Regions from separate parts of the Megasphaera sp. ASD88 genome, predicted to be linked through region 4. Evidence: riboswitches for the same ligand, from Rfam matches in the RefSeq annotation. Region 4 holds a riboswitch; each other region holds the start of a gene.

Region 1 (3,404 bases), on a different contig from region 4:
TTTCATACTGCTCGAAGTGCTCGACAAATCCGTCCAGGTCGCCGAGGGAGCGGGCGATGATGTCTTCGCCTAAGCCGGCGGAGACGATGTAGTATACTTCCTTGCGGCCGAGGTGCTGCCAAATGGGATAGGTACGGTCGATACAGGCCTTCATCTGGGCGCTGACGCCGTAAAAATAGACGGGTGTCGCCAGTACGACGACGTCAGCCTGCTGGAAGGCGCAGAGGATATTTTCCATGTCGTCCTTCTGGATGCAGGCTCCGCCGCTGCGCATGCAGGCGTCACAGGCCCGGCAGAAGCCGATGCGTTTTTCCGCCAGGGGGATAAAGCGTACGCTGTGGCCCGCCTCTTCGGCTCCTTGCTGAAATTGGCGGCACAAGAGGTTCGTGTTTCCGTTTTTTCTGGGGCTGCCCGATAGGATTACGATGTGTTTCATCAGCTGTCATCTCCTTAACGCGTAGTTTCCTTTTACTATTTCATTATACTATATTATTTCCTGCAGCGTATAAGCGTATAACTAAAAACGGCATAGCCGCGAGGGGCCATGCCGTGGTGGCTCGATGTCCGTTTCTCTTAGAATGCCGGGAGAATCGTGCCTTGGAAGTGTTCGTTGATGAATTTTTTAATCGGTTCAGACTGGTAGATAGCCAGGACTTTTTTATACGTTTCGTTATTGGCTTCATCTTCGCGGACGACCATGACGTTAGCGTACGGCGAATCCTTGTCTTCTACGAGGAGGGAATCCTTCTGCGGGTTTAAGCCGGCCGGGATGGCGTAGTTCGTGTTGACGCAGGCCAAGTCCGTATCGTCGAGGGAACGGGGAATCTGGGCGGCGTCGAGCTCGATGAATTCGAGGTGCTTCGGATTGTTTACGACATCCGGTACGGAGGCGTCGACGGAGGTGCCGTTTTTAAGGGTGATGAGGCCGACTTGCTGCAGGAGCAGGAGGGCGCGGCCGCCGTTGGTCGGGTCGTTCGGAATGGTAACCTTAGCGCCGTCGGCGACTTCGCTGATGTTTTTATATTTGTGGGAATATACGGCCATGGGCAGGATAATGGTCTTGCCGATAGAGGTCAGCTTCATGCCCTGGTTTTTGACGACGTTGTCGAGGTAGGGCTGATGCTGCATGGAGTTCATATCCAAATCGCCTTCGGCCAAGGCTTTGTTGGGCTGTACAAAATCGTTGAATTCGACGACCTTGATGGTCAGGCCTTGTTTTTCTGCTTCTTTAGCTACTTGTTCCATGACTTCCGCATGGGGGCCGGCCGTTACGCCGATGGCGATTTCCTTTTTGTCGGCCGAGCCGCTGTCGGAGCTGCCGCAGCCGGCGGCAAATACGCAGGTCGCGGCGATGAGGGCCGCAGCAAGGAGTTTTTTGATAGAAGAGTTCATGGGTTGTTCATCCTTTCTGATACTGAATCAATCACATGGCAAGAGGCAGGACGGCCTGCCATAGGATGGGCCGGCGACGATACGGGTAAAAAGAAAAGCCGTCGACAGATGACGGCTTTGGTTACGTATGTGTTCATCTGTCGGATGTATCCGCTGGACTTGGCACCTATCCCATTTGGGGGTTGCCGCAGCGTCATAGGGCCATTCCCTCGGCTGCTCTTGATGAAATCAATATATGATTGTTGATAAGAATCATACCATCTCTTGTGCCGAATGTCAATATTTTGGCGGCAAAAATTTTCCGACGACAAAAGACGGAGGCAGGATTCCTGCCTCCGCTTTCGGATGTGTGATGGTGTCTCGTTATATATGGTGGTTTAGTAGTTATCGTTTTTCAATTCAAAGAAAGCTTGCGGATGAGCGCAGACCGGGCATACTTCCGGAGCTTCTTCGCCTTCGACGATGAATCCGCAGTTGCGGCATACCCATGTTTTCGTCGCCGGTTTCTTGAAGACCGTGCCGTTTTCGATGTTGGCCAGGAGGGCCAGGTAGCGTTCTTCATGGTGTTTTTCGATTTCCGCTACTTTTTCAAACAGGTAGGCGATGTGTTCGAAGCCTTCTTCTCTGGCTTCTTTGGCGAAGGTCGGGTACATTTCCGTCCATTCGTAATGTTCGCCGGCGGCTGCGTCTTTCAGCGCGTCGATGTCGTTCGGCATGCCGTCGTTGAGCAGTTTGAACCAGATTTTAGCGTGTTCTTTTTCGTTGTTGGCTGTTTCTTCAAAGAAGGCTTTGATCTGTTCGTAGCCGGCTTTTTTCGCTACGCTTGCATAATAGGTGTATTTATTTCTTGCTTGGGATTCGCCGGCAAATGCTGCCATTAAGTTTTTTTCAGTTTTGCTTCCTTTTAATTCCATATCGATACCTCCATAATTTCATACGTAAACTCGCAGCCTGTGCTGCCTCTTGTCAGGTCTCTTTCCTGACCTCTGAGTACATTATACTCTATTTGCAAAATAAAATCAATGGATAATAATTATTTTTTAATAAAATATGAAAAAATTATTCTTTCACTGTGTCCGACTCAGAGCGCCGCGGCTCTTTGGCATCGTCAGTGTGTTTCGATTCCGTGTCTTTACTACTGTCACGGGAAGCAGAACGCTTCGGCTCTGAAATGGCCTGTTCGGCGTCTTCGGCCTTAGAGGAAAGCCTGCTTTCGGCTTCCTTTTTTAGGGCGTCGATGTCGGCGTGGGATGAGGAGAACGTTTCGAGCGTGTCGTTCAGCGTGTCGGACAAGGTGCTATGCGTATCCTTTGCCGTGTCGGTCAGGTCGCCGTACTTTTCCTTGAGATGGGTTTCCAGCTCGCTGACTTGGCCGGGATACATCGTTTTCAGCCGTTCGAAGAGCTCGGCCTTCGAGGCGTTTCCCCGCTTGACCGCTTCTTCGAAGGCCTTGTATTCCTGATAATAGGCAAGCCAACGCTGGAGGCGGGCGTAGTCGTTGCTCAGAAACGACTGAACGCTGAGAAAGGAAAAGACCAGCGTCAGGACGAGGCATATGACGACTTTTCCCATTATCCGTCCCTCCTTTGGGGGTTTCTGGCATTGCGGGCCGTGCGGTGGCAGGCCTGGCTGGCGTACGACGCAGTCAGGGCCGCGAACAGCAAGGCCAGGACGGCGAAGGCCATCGTCGAGACGGACAGCGTCGGCAGGGGCAGCAAATCCGAGAAGATATACGGCGGCAGGCTGTATACGGCGATGGAGGCGAGGAGCGCCAAGGCGAAAGCGAAGAATAGTATGGTGCTGACGATATTGAACAAGGCCCCGAATATGTCTAAAAAGGGGCTGGCAATGGCCTTTGCCGCCTGGGGGATGGCCGCCTTGTCATTCCACTGCAGCTCGTCTTCATCGGCTGTCCGTTTTGTAGGCCCTTTCGCCTTAGGACGCTGGGGCCCTTCGGCGTAGGCATCGTAGTTTCGGGGCGGCTCAGGCTGCGGCATGGGGTAGTAGGCTTT
Region 2 (3,404 bases), on a different contig from region 4:
GTCGAAGTGTTTGCGGATCAATTCGACAATCTTTTCGTTTTCGACTTTGCCCGTGCCGAAGGTTTCTACGTGGATAGAAACGGGATGGGCTACGCCGATGGCATAGGCCAGCTGGATTTCGCATTTATCCGCCAAGCCTGCGGCTACGATGTTCTTCGCCACATAGCGGGCTGCATAAGCTGCCGAGCGGTCTACCTTTGTGGGGTCCTTGCCGGAGAAAGCGCCGCCGCCGTGACGAGCCATGCCGCCGTAGGTGTCGACGATGATCTTGCGGCCCGTAAGGCCGGAGTCACCCTGAGGACCGCCGATGACGAAGCGGCCTGTCGGGTTGATGAACAGCTTCGTCTGGTCGTCGAACAACCCTTCGGGAAGTTCCGGCTTGATGACGTATTCGAGCAAATCTTTTTCAATCTGTTCGCGCGTAACTTCCGGGCTGTGCTGAGCCGAAATGACGATGGTGTCGATGCGGACGGGCTTGCCGTCTTCGTATTCGACCGTTACCTGCGTCTTTCCGTCCGGACGGAGGTACGGCAGCGTGCCGTCCTTGCGGACCTTGGCCAGACGGCGGGACAGGCGGTGAGCCAGAGAAATCGGCAGCGGCATGTAGTCGTCCGTTTCGTTCGTCGCGTAGCCGAACATCATGCCCTGGTCGCCGGCGCCGATCGAGTCGAATTTATCCGTCGTGCCGGATTTCTTTTCCTGCGCTTCGTCAACGCCCATGGCGATGTCCGGGGACTGTTCGTCCAGGGAAACGAGGACGCCGCACGTATCGCAGTCAAAGCCGTATTTTGCGCGGGTATAACCGATATTGCGAACCGTTTCGCGTACGATGTGCGGAATATCTACGTAGCACGTCGTAGAGATTTCGCCTACGACGTGTACCATGCCTGTCGTTACGAGGGTTTCGCAGGCGACGCGGGCGTTTTTATCTTTTTCCAAAATTGCATCCAAAATGCCGTCAGAGATTTGGTCGGCCATTTTGTCGGGATGGCCTTCAGTTACGGATTCAGACGTAAAAAATTCACGATTCTTTGCCATTATATCCTCCTTATGCGTTCAAAAAAAATCCCCTCTGAAAAGAGGGGTATGTATCAGCCCATCTTTCAGTACGCTACACTGTTGGATTTAGCACCTTTCATTCACTGAAGGTTGCTGCTGCATCATCGGGCCAATCCCTCCACAGCTCTTGATGGTTAAATATTTTATTCACTTGACCTATTGTATACTAACAAGAGGAATTATGCAAGACCTATTCGAAAAATCATGGCCTCCATTACTGATTTTTTTTGGCTAAAATCGCCGCGGCCCGTTCTACGATGACCGTTGCCAGGTCTTCCTTGTCCATTTTCTCCAGTTTTTCCATCGATCCGTCGGGGAACAGGAAGGTGGCGATATTCGTCGTGCCCTGGAAGCCGGCCCCTTCGGCGCTGACGTCGTTGGCGACGAGCATGTCGAGGTTCTTCTTCTTTAACTTAGCCGTGCCGTACTCGATGAGGTTCGTCGTTTCGGCGGCAAAGCCGATGAGCACCTGATGGGCCTTGCGTTGCCCCAAGCCGTACAGGATGTCCGGGTTTTTAGCCATCGTCAAGGTCAGCGTTTCGTCGGATTTCTTGATCTTATTCGCCGCCGGATGAGCCGAACGGTAATCGGCGACGGCAGCCGACTTGATGACCAGATCGCAGTCGTCGTAATACGAATCGACGGCGGCCTTCATGTCGTTGGTGCTGCCTACGTCGACGCGGCGCGCTACGCCGGCCGGCGTCTTCAAATGGTCGTTGCTGCCGGCGACCAAGGTGACGTCTGCGCCGGCAAAGGCTGCAGCTTTAGCGATAGCAAAGCCCATGCGGCCGCTGGAATGGTTGCCGATAAAGCGGACCGGATCAATAGGCTCACGCGTGCCGCCGGCCGTAACGATGACCTTCTTCCCTTTCAGCAGGTCCGTCCGGCAGGCTGCAAATTCAATGTAGTCGACAATATCTTCCGGTTCTGGCAGGCGGCCGACGCCGGTAACGCCGCAGGCCAAATGACCTGTAGCAGGCTCGATGATTTCATAGCCGTACTCTCTGAGAGCGGCGATATTTTTCTGCACGATGGGATTCGTGTACATGTTGCTGTTCATAGCCGGGGCGATGACGACGGGAGCCGTCGTAGCCATGACCGTCGTCGTCAGCATATCGTCGGCAATGCCGCCGGCAATTTTTCCGATGATGTTGGCCGTAGCCGGAGCGATGACGAACACGTCGGCCCACTGGGCCAGGGCGATGTGCTCGACGTTAAATTCGGGAATATCGCCGAACATGGATACGGCGACGGGATTGCCGGAAATTTCCCGCATCGTCAGCGGCGTAATAAATTCCGTCGCGTGATCGGTCATAATGCACTTGACTTCGGCGCCGCGCTTGCGCAGCATGCTGGCAATTTCGGCGGCCTTAAACGCGGCAATGCCGCCGCTGATACCCAAGACGATTTTCTTGTTTTCTAATAACATGGCGATGATGTCCTCCGCAATTATTTAATGCCGCCCTGAGGCTTTTCATAGGTAATCTTGCCCTGGTCGATTTCTTCCATCGCGATGGAAACGACGCGCGTCGTTTCTACATCTACGAGCGGTTCGTCGCCGTCCGTCAATTCGCGGGCCCGTTTTGCCGCCAGCGTGACTAAAGTGTATTTGCTGTCTACTTTTTTCATTAACGATTCCAACGTCGGTTTGATCAACATAAGAACATCTCTCCTCTTTACTGCATACAAATTTCTATTGATACGCCTGCTTGGTCTCTTCGATACAGTTGGCGTTGCGCATAACTCTGCACTCCTCGGCTTTCAGCACGGCAGCGGCCTTCTGAATCGCTTCGCCCAGATCGTCGTTGACGATGACATAGTCGTATTTATCAATCCATTCCAGCTCGTTCCGGGCCTTCGCCAGCCGCGCGGCGATGACTTCATCCGAGTCGGTATGACGTCCCCGGAGCCGCTCTTCCAGAACGGCCTTACTCGGCGGCACGATGTAGATAAAGACGCCTTGGGGATACTTTTCCTTTACCTGCATAGCTCCCTGAATGTCGATTTCCAGCATGACGTGGTTGCCCTGGCGGAGCATCTGGTATACGTATTCCTTCGGCGTGCCGTAATAATGGTCGTATACCTTGGCGTGTTCCAGAAACGCGTCTTCCTTCAGCAGCTCTTCAAAACGGCCGTTGTCGGTAAAATAATAATTGACGCCGTCTTCTTCGCCCGGACGCGGCTGGCGCGTCGTCATGGAAATAGAATAGTGGATATTGGGAAAATGCTCCCGCAGTGCGTCGCATATCGTCCCCTTGCCGGCGCCGGACGGGCCGGAGACGACGATAAGCAGACCTGAATCGATCATGGTCGCTCCATCCTCTCTTATAAATCTTCTTCTGGTT
Region 3 (3,404 bases), on a different contig from region 4:
CAGAACGGCTTCACCGTCGAAGATACGGCAAACGGCTACCGGTCCAGCAAAACCTACGCCGGCATACAGGATATTGCCGATACAGGCGGCGAATTCTGGACGCCCGACCCGGAATACGGTGAAATCCGGCTGCACAAGGGCCTCTTGTATGACTATTATTCCATCCATACGCGGATCAAGGGACAGGAAAACGCCGCCCTGCCACAGGCCCATTACGAAGACAATATTCCCAATTTCTTCCAGGTACCATCCAGCGTCGACGTCTGGAGTTATTTGGAATACCGCAAGCAGGCTGAACGGGAAGCGGCCCAGCTCAACGAAATCCATAACCAGGCCGTCGCCGCCGCCGTCAACTCGGCGTCTCTCGACTTTACGATGCACCTGCCCATGGCCGTCGACGCCACAAACGCCGACCAGGTCCTCGACGACGGCAAGACCCTCGTCTGGGATTTGAAGCCGGCCTTTATCAACACCCAGGGCGCCTCGGCAGGCCAGGATATTCACATGCAGGCCCAGTTCCGCATTTTCCATCAGACGACGGCCATCCTGCTAGGCGTCGTCTGCGCGGCCCTCGTCATCGCGGCGATTGTCTGCGCCGTCCTCGTCAAGCGCAAGCAGCCGACGGGACAATCCAAGCCCTATCTCATCGGCCTGGCCGTCTCCATCGTCTGCCTCGTCGGCTTAGGCGGCCTCGTCCAATCGGCTACGGCAACGCAGGTCACCTTCTCCGACAGCGACCGCATCATCAGCAAAGCGTTGCCAGAAGGCTCAGCCTATCAAACGCTTCCGTCCCCCAACAGCCTAGACACCGCCAAGGCAATGGCAAAAGACCATACTCTCCATGGTGAAGTCGTGGCTGTTTCCGAAGAAGATGACGACGGCTACCTAGCATTGTTCCAGACGACAGCCGGCCCTTGTTTCGTCATTGCCGACAAAGCCAGTGATTCCATTGCCGTTGTGCCATTCAAACAGTCGCTCATCTATTTCCGCACACAGTACACCCAGTTCTCGAACGGTAAAAAGAGCTATTACCCCCTTACCTTTATCATGGCCCGGCAGAATGACACGAAAGATAGCCCTGACGTAAAACTAGGCATCTGGCAAAACGACATGCATCAAATTCCCACATACGTTCTCATTGAACCCGATGAAAACGATGTCATCCACGTTGACGGCAATCCGTCTTCAGCCTGGAACACCCTTACGCCATCGCATTATCAAGTGCCAATGAAAGATGAAATAAATATCCGCATGGCCAAGATTTTTGCCAACCACATCGACAGCCTGAGCAAGGACGTCCGGGCCCGCGACGTCATCCTGCCGAATAAATAAACCCGCAAAAAAAGACCTCGTACGACGCCGTACGAGGTCTTTTCCATGTCTTTATTTTTTAAGCAATCCCTTTTCTTCTATAAAGGCCGCCAGGAGCTCCGCCGTACCGACCATGAGTTCCGGACAGGATACGGGGCCGCCGTTGGCCGGGCTCTTGAGGACGCGGCAGCACGACGCGTGGAACTTACCCATCCACAGCTGATAAAATTCCTTTACGGGAGCGTAGATTTCCGCCTTGGTCTTTTCTTCCGGCGTATTGCGGCCTACGAGAAGGCCCAGGATATGGCAGGCGCCGTTCAGGGCGCCGCAGAGACAGCCCGAGCCGCCGACGCCGCCGCCCATGACCGATACCATGCGGAACACGTCGTCCGACAGGTTGAGGCCGTAATATTCATTGCAGGCCTTTAATACCGTTTCGGAACAGTTATTACCGCCTTGCTGGTATTTTTTTACTACGTCTTGAATCGATTCCATTTCGTATTACCTCCTAATGCAATATCTCGTCCTTTGATTATATCACATTTTTGCCGTTCTGCCCGTTACTTTCGTTCTCGTCATATCAGGCCGGCAGGCTATGCAAATATAGCAATTTGACAAATCTGAGATTCATGATACACTATGTTCAAGACAATTTTACATCCTTTTATCCAGAGCGGCGGAGGGACTGGCCCAATGAAGCCCGGCAACCGATAACGACGGTGCTAATTCCTGCGGATTGATTTCCGAGAGATAAAGACCCTGCGACGCTACCTCTTTCTCTTGGGAAAGGGGCTTTTTTCATGGGATAAAAGGCTAAACGGTCTTACGCCATATCATTTTATATTTAGGAGGAATCATTTATGAAGCATTTCAAAAAACTTACCGTCCTGGCCGCTGCGGCTCTCTGCGCGCTGGCCGTATTGGCCGCCGGCTGCGGCAGCGACGCCCCGGCAGGCGGCAAAGAGTCGACGCAGAATAAGGTCCTGACCGTCGGCGCGACGCCCGTTCCCCACGCGGAAATCTTAAACGAAATCAAGCCCCTCTTAGCCAAGGACGGCATCGATTTGAAGATCATCGAATTTACAGATTACGTCAAGCCGAATCTGGCCCTGAACGACAAGGAGCTGGACGCCAACTTCTTCCAGCACGGCCCCTACATGGAAACGTTCAATAAAGAACACGGCACGCAGCTCAAGGCCATCTGCAAGGTCCACATCGAACCGATGGGCATTTACTCCCATAAAGTCGCCAAACTGGACGAATTGGCAAACGGCGCGAAGGTCGCCATCCCCAACGACCCGACCAACGGCGGCCGGGCCTTGCTCATCCTGCAGAAGGCCGGCCTGATTTCCCTGAAGGATAACGGCAGCATCACCTCTACGGTACAGGACATCGTGAAAAACGACAAAAACCTCCAGTTCGTCGAATTGGAAGCCGCCCAGATTCCCCGCTCCATTGACGACGTAGACATCGCCGTCATCAACACGAACTTCGCCATGGAAGCCGGCCTCAATCCGCTGAAGGACGCGATTTTCCTCGAAGATAAAGACTCGCCGTACGCTAACATCTTAGCCATCCACGAAGGCGACGAAAACCGCCCGGAAATCCAGGCTCTCGTCAAAGCCCTCCAGTCTCCGGAAGTGAAGAAATTCATCGAAGACAAATACCAGGGAGCCATTCTGCCCAGCTTCTAATACAACACACATATATATTCATGCAAAAGGGCCTCGTTCCAGGCCCTTTTGTTATACATACGGCCATACTTCATGATATAATATAAACAAAAACACGCGGCTGTACTCGTGCTTACCCCCTGTCAGCTATGCAGCAAGGAGCAATATATATGCGCACAAATGAATTATTTGCCAAAAAAACAGTCTTTTCCTTTGAAGTCTTCCCGCCCAAGCCGGATACGCCCATCGAGACGATTTACGCCGCTTTAGACGAGCTGAGCCAGCTTTATCCCGATTTCATCAGTGTCACCTGCGGCGCCAGCGGAAGCGGCAGCGGCGGCAACCGCACCGTCGAAGTGGCCTCGGCTATCAAGCACACCTACGGCTGCGAAACGGCGGCTCATATGCCCTGTATCTACC
Region 4 (3,404 bases):
CGACTGCCGTATCCACAGACGCCGTATAGGAAATATCCAGCCCTTGTCTGCGGAAATGTTCGGCCTGCTCGCTCGTATAATCTTCCAAGTAGCCACAGAGATCTACGTTTTCCCAGCAGAATTCCACCTGTCCCAGGTCAAACTTGGAAAAGAGGAACAGCGTCCGCACCAGGCGGGTCATCATCTTCGACGTGTCGATTATCATGGCCAGGTAATGGCCGCGCTTTTCCGGCGTATTGGCAATGCCGTCGCGCAGGCCGCTGGCGTAGCCTTCGATGCGGGTCAGAGGCGTCGCCAGGTCGTGGGAAATGCCGGCGATGAGCTCCTTGCGGTTCTTGTCGTAGGCATCTCTCATTTCCCGCGATGCCTTCAGTTCCCGGCGCATCGTCTCAAAGGCCCGGCAGGTCTGGCTGATTTCGTCGTTTCCGTCGGCGACGACGGGGTGGTCCAGATTGCCTCGGCTGATGTCTTCGGCGATGTTCCGCATCTCCTCTACGGGCCGGACGATTTGCCGGGCCAGCAGGCGCGCTAAGAAAAGCCCTACGGCAATCGTCACGAGGACCGCTAATACGGCTAAGACGACAAAGGCGACCTTCACGATATTCTTCGAGCTGAGGTCCCAAATGCCGCCGTGCTTGCGCAGTTGTACCGGCCCGATGACGGCTACGGCTACGCCCGTCTCAGGCGACGTATAATGGAAGGCGATGCCTTCGTCCGACCAGTTGAGGGCCGCGCCGCTGCCCGGGCTGCGCCGGTACGCCTCGCCGATCGTCGCCCAGGGATCAGTATACTCCGTCGCATACAGGATTCGTCCTTGCTGGGAAATCGCTACGGTAAGGCCCTGATCCTCCAAGTGGTCGCTCGTCTGCATGAGCCGGCCCATGCCTCCGGTATACCAGTCGGCGCGGACACAGAGGCGGCTCAGCTCAAACTGCACCGATAAGGTCGGGCCATTGCTCTCCGGCCAGAGAAAGGAAATGGCCGCCGCCCTGTTGATGTTGCCGAAGTGGAGGCCTAAAAAAATAGCGATGCTGACGACGAGAGTAAAGGCCACGGGAATGGCTATCATGACAAAGTTAGACAACAGCAATCGTTTTCCAATAGGTATATCTCTCAGGTTCATCTGTCCTTCTCCCCGCTTTCCTGCCGCATGACGCGCCTTGTCTTTTATTATACCACGCCGCCGCAGATATCTTGATGCGTTCGCAAATATATTCATTACTATGCAGTGTATGCGGAAAAGATAAACAAAAATTAAACGAAGGAAAAATTCTTCATAAAACCTCCGTGCCCTTGTCTTTTCTGCAGCAGGCATCCGATTGATGGGCTTAATACATTTAAAATGCAACTATATTTTTAGAAAAATATTCCGATTTTCCTGTGTATATTCTGCAATTTTACGAAAATCCCAGGCCACAGGCCGCGCCTATTTCTTTTGTTTTCTTATTATTTTACACGGCGAGATACCTCTTGCATTTGACAACACCCGTTCCTTAGTGATAATATGTTAAGCAACAACCAAATATACAAGTTCATCCAGAGCAGCTGAGGGACTGGCCCCATGACGCTGCGGCAACCCCCGTCAGGGAAGGTGCCAATTCCAACGGAGTATTCCGGCAGATGAAGCAACATACACGAAGTACCGAGCCGTCATCTGTTGACGGCTTTTTTTAGTTGTACTGCCACCGGGTTGAACTCGTACTGAATCAAGGAGTTGATATTGTGATAAAACTGGAAAACATTACCAAAACCTACGACGGCAAGGCCCAGGTCCACGCCCTCAAAGGCGTCAACCTGACCATTGAAGACGGCGAAATCTTCGGCATTATCGGTAAGAGCGGCGCCGGCAAATCGACCCTCGTCCGCTGCATCAACATGCTCGAACGGCCGACGAGTGGCAACGTCATCATCGACGAAAAGAACCTGACCAACATGACCGACGCCCAGCTGCGGGCGGAACGCAAGCACATCGGCATGATATTCCAGCATTTCAACCTGCTTTCGTCGCGGACGGTCTTCGACAACATCGCCTTCCCGCTGGAGCTCATCGGCGCGTCGAAGGAAGCCATCCAGAAAAAAGTCGCCGACCTTTTGGAATTAGTCGGCCTGACGGACCGGCAGTTCAACTACCCGGCCCAGCTGTCGGGCGGCCAGAAGCAGCGCGTCGGCATCGCCCGGGCTCTGGCCAGCGACCCGAACATCCTCCTGTGCGACGAAGCCACGTCGGCCCTGGATCCGCAGACGACGAAATCCATCCTCGAGCTGCTCAAGGACATTAACCAGCGCCTGGGCATTACCATTGTCATCATCACCCACGAAATGGCAGTCATCAAGGAAATCTGCAACCGCGTTGCCGTCATTGAGGGCGGCGTCATCAAGGAAGCAGGCCGCGTCGTCGACGTCTTTACCAATCCCCAGTCCCAGACGATGAAGGACTTCGTCAAATCGGTCATCAACATGGAACTGCCCGCAGGCATCGCCAAGATGGGCATTACGGATCAGCCTGCGCCGGGCTACGATATGCTCGTCCGCCTGCGCTTCAAGGGAGCGGCTACGAACGAACCCGTCGTCGCATCGGTCGTACAACGCTTCCACACCTACGTCAGCGTGCTCTACGGCAATATCGACTACATTCAGGACGAACCTTTCGGCTATCTCATCGTCGTCATTATGGGTTCTATGGAACAACAGGCAAAAGCATTTGAATATATCAAAGAATTACCTATTGGAAGCGAGGTTTTAGGATATGTCCCAAGAAATCATTAATTTAATGCTCCAAGGCATTCAGGAAACTGTTTTCATGGTCGCCGTCGCGACGATCATCGCCGCCATCATCGGTATTCCCCTCGGCATTACGCTGGTCACGACCAGCCGGGGCCATATTTTGGAAAACCGCTTTATCAATCAGATACTGGGCACCATCGTCAACATCATCCGCTCGATTCCCTTTATCATCCTCATGGTCGCCATCATTCCTCTGACCCGCATCATCGCCGGCACGTCCATCGGCACGACGGCAGCCTGCGTGCCCCTGACCATCGTGGCCATTCCCTTTTTGAGCCGCCTCGTCGAAACGTCTATCCGCGACGTCGATTTCGGCCTCGTCGAAGCCGCTGAATCCATGGGAGCCACGCCCTTCCAGATCATCCGCAAGGTCCTCATTCCCGAAGCCCTGCCGACGATCATCAACAACATTACGGTCCTCATCGTCAACCTCATCGGCGCTTCGGCCATGGCCGGCGCAATCGGCGGCGGCGGCCTCGGCGACATCGCTATCCGCTACGGCTACCAGCGCTTCCGCGCCGACGTCATGCTGGCGACGATCATCATCCTCATCGTAGGCGTCAACCTCATCCAGGCCTGCGGCGACTTCGCCTCGCGCAAGAAAAATAAAAAATAAGTAG

The links. A riboswitch is a leader RNA that binds a small molecule or an ion and turns the genes downstream of it on or off. The one in region 4 is predicted to bind S-adenosylmethionine.
Region 1: another riboswitch for S-adenosylmethionine. It lies ahead of CJ260_RS04215 (MetQ/NlpA family ABC transporter substrate-binding protein); the one in region 4 lies ahead of CJ260_RS10615 (methionine ABC transporter ATP-binding protein).
Region 2: another riboswitch for S-adenosylmethionine. It lies ahead of metK (methionine adenosyltransferase); the one in region 4 lies ahead of CJ260_RS10615 (methionine ABC transporter ATP-binding protein).
Region 3: another riboswitch for S-adenosylmethionine. It lies ahead of CJ260_RS07495 (MetQ/NlpA family ABC transporter substrate-binding protein); the one in region 4 lies ahead of CJ260_RS10615 (methionine ABC transporter ATP-binding protein).

What each region holds. Positions count from the first base shown of each region.
Region 1 covers NZ_NQXW01000004.1:68,095-71,498, forward strand. The annotation lists gene CJ260_RS04210 (flavodoxin family protein) at 1-436, opposite strand, end outside; gene CJ260_RS04215 (MetQ/NlpA family ABC transporter substrate-binding protein) at 574-1,392, opposite strand; SAM riboswitch class I at 1,523-1,621, opposite strand; gene rbr (rubrerythrin) at 1,770-2,306, opposite strand; gene CJ260_RS04225 (hypothetical protein) at 2,452-2,964, opposite strand; gene CJ260_RS04230 (HAAS domain-containing protein) at 2,964-3,404, opposite strand, start outside.
Region 2 covers NZ_NQXW01000001.1:218,639-222,042, reverse strand. The annotation lists gene metK (methionine adenosyltransferase) at 1-1,038, opposite strand, end outside; SAM riboswitch class I at 1,094-1,196, opposite strand; gene coaBC (bifunctional phosphopantothenoylcysteine decarboxylase/phosphopantothenate--cysteine ligase CoaBC) at 1,274-2,488, opposite strand; gene rpoZ (DNA-directed RNA polymerase subunit omega) at 2,509-2,718, opposite strand; gene gmk (guanylate kinase) at 2,753-3,367, opposite strand; gene remA (extracellular matrix/biofilm regulator RemA) at 3,385-3,404, opposite strand, start outside.
Region 3 covers NZ_NQXW01000012.1:19,480-22,883, reverse strand. The annotation lists gene CJ260_RS07505 (hypothetical protein) at 1-1,332, shown strand, start outside; gene CJ260_RS07500 (C-GCAxxG-C-C family protein) at 1,384-1,806, opposite strand; SAM riboswitch class I at 1,973-2,068, shown strand; gene CJ260_RS07495 (MetQ/NlpA family ABC transporter substrate-binding protein) at 2,172-3,005, shown strand; gene metF (methylenetetrahydrofolate reductase [NAD(P)H]) at 3,155-3,404, shown strand, end outside.
Region 4 covers NZ_NQXW01000025.1:261-3,664, reverse strand. The annotation lists gene CJ260_RS10620 (cell wall metabolism sensor histidine kinase WalK) at 1-1,123, opposite strand, end outside; SAM riboswitch class I at 1,530-1,627, shown strand; gene CJ260_RS10615 (methionine ABC transporter ATP-binding protein) at 1,723-2,766, shown strand; gene CJ260_RS10610 (methionine ABC transporter permease) at 2,747-3,400, shown strand.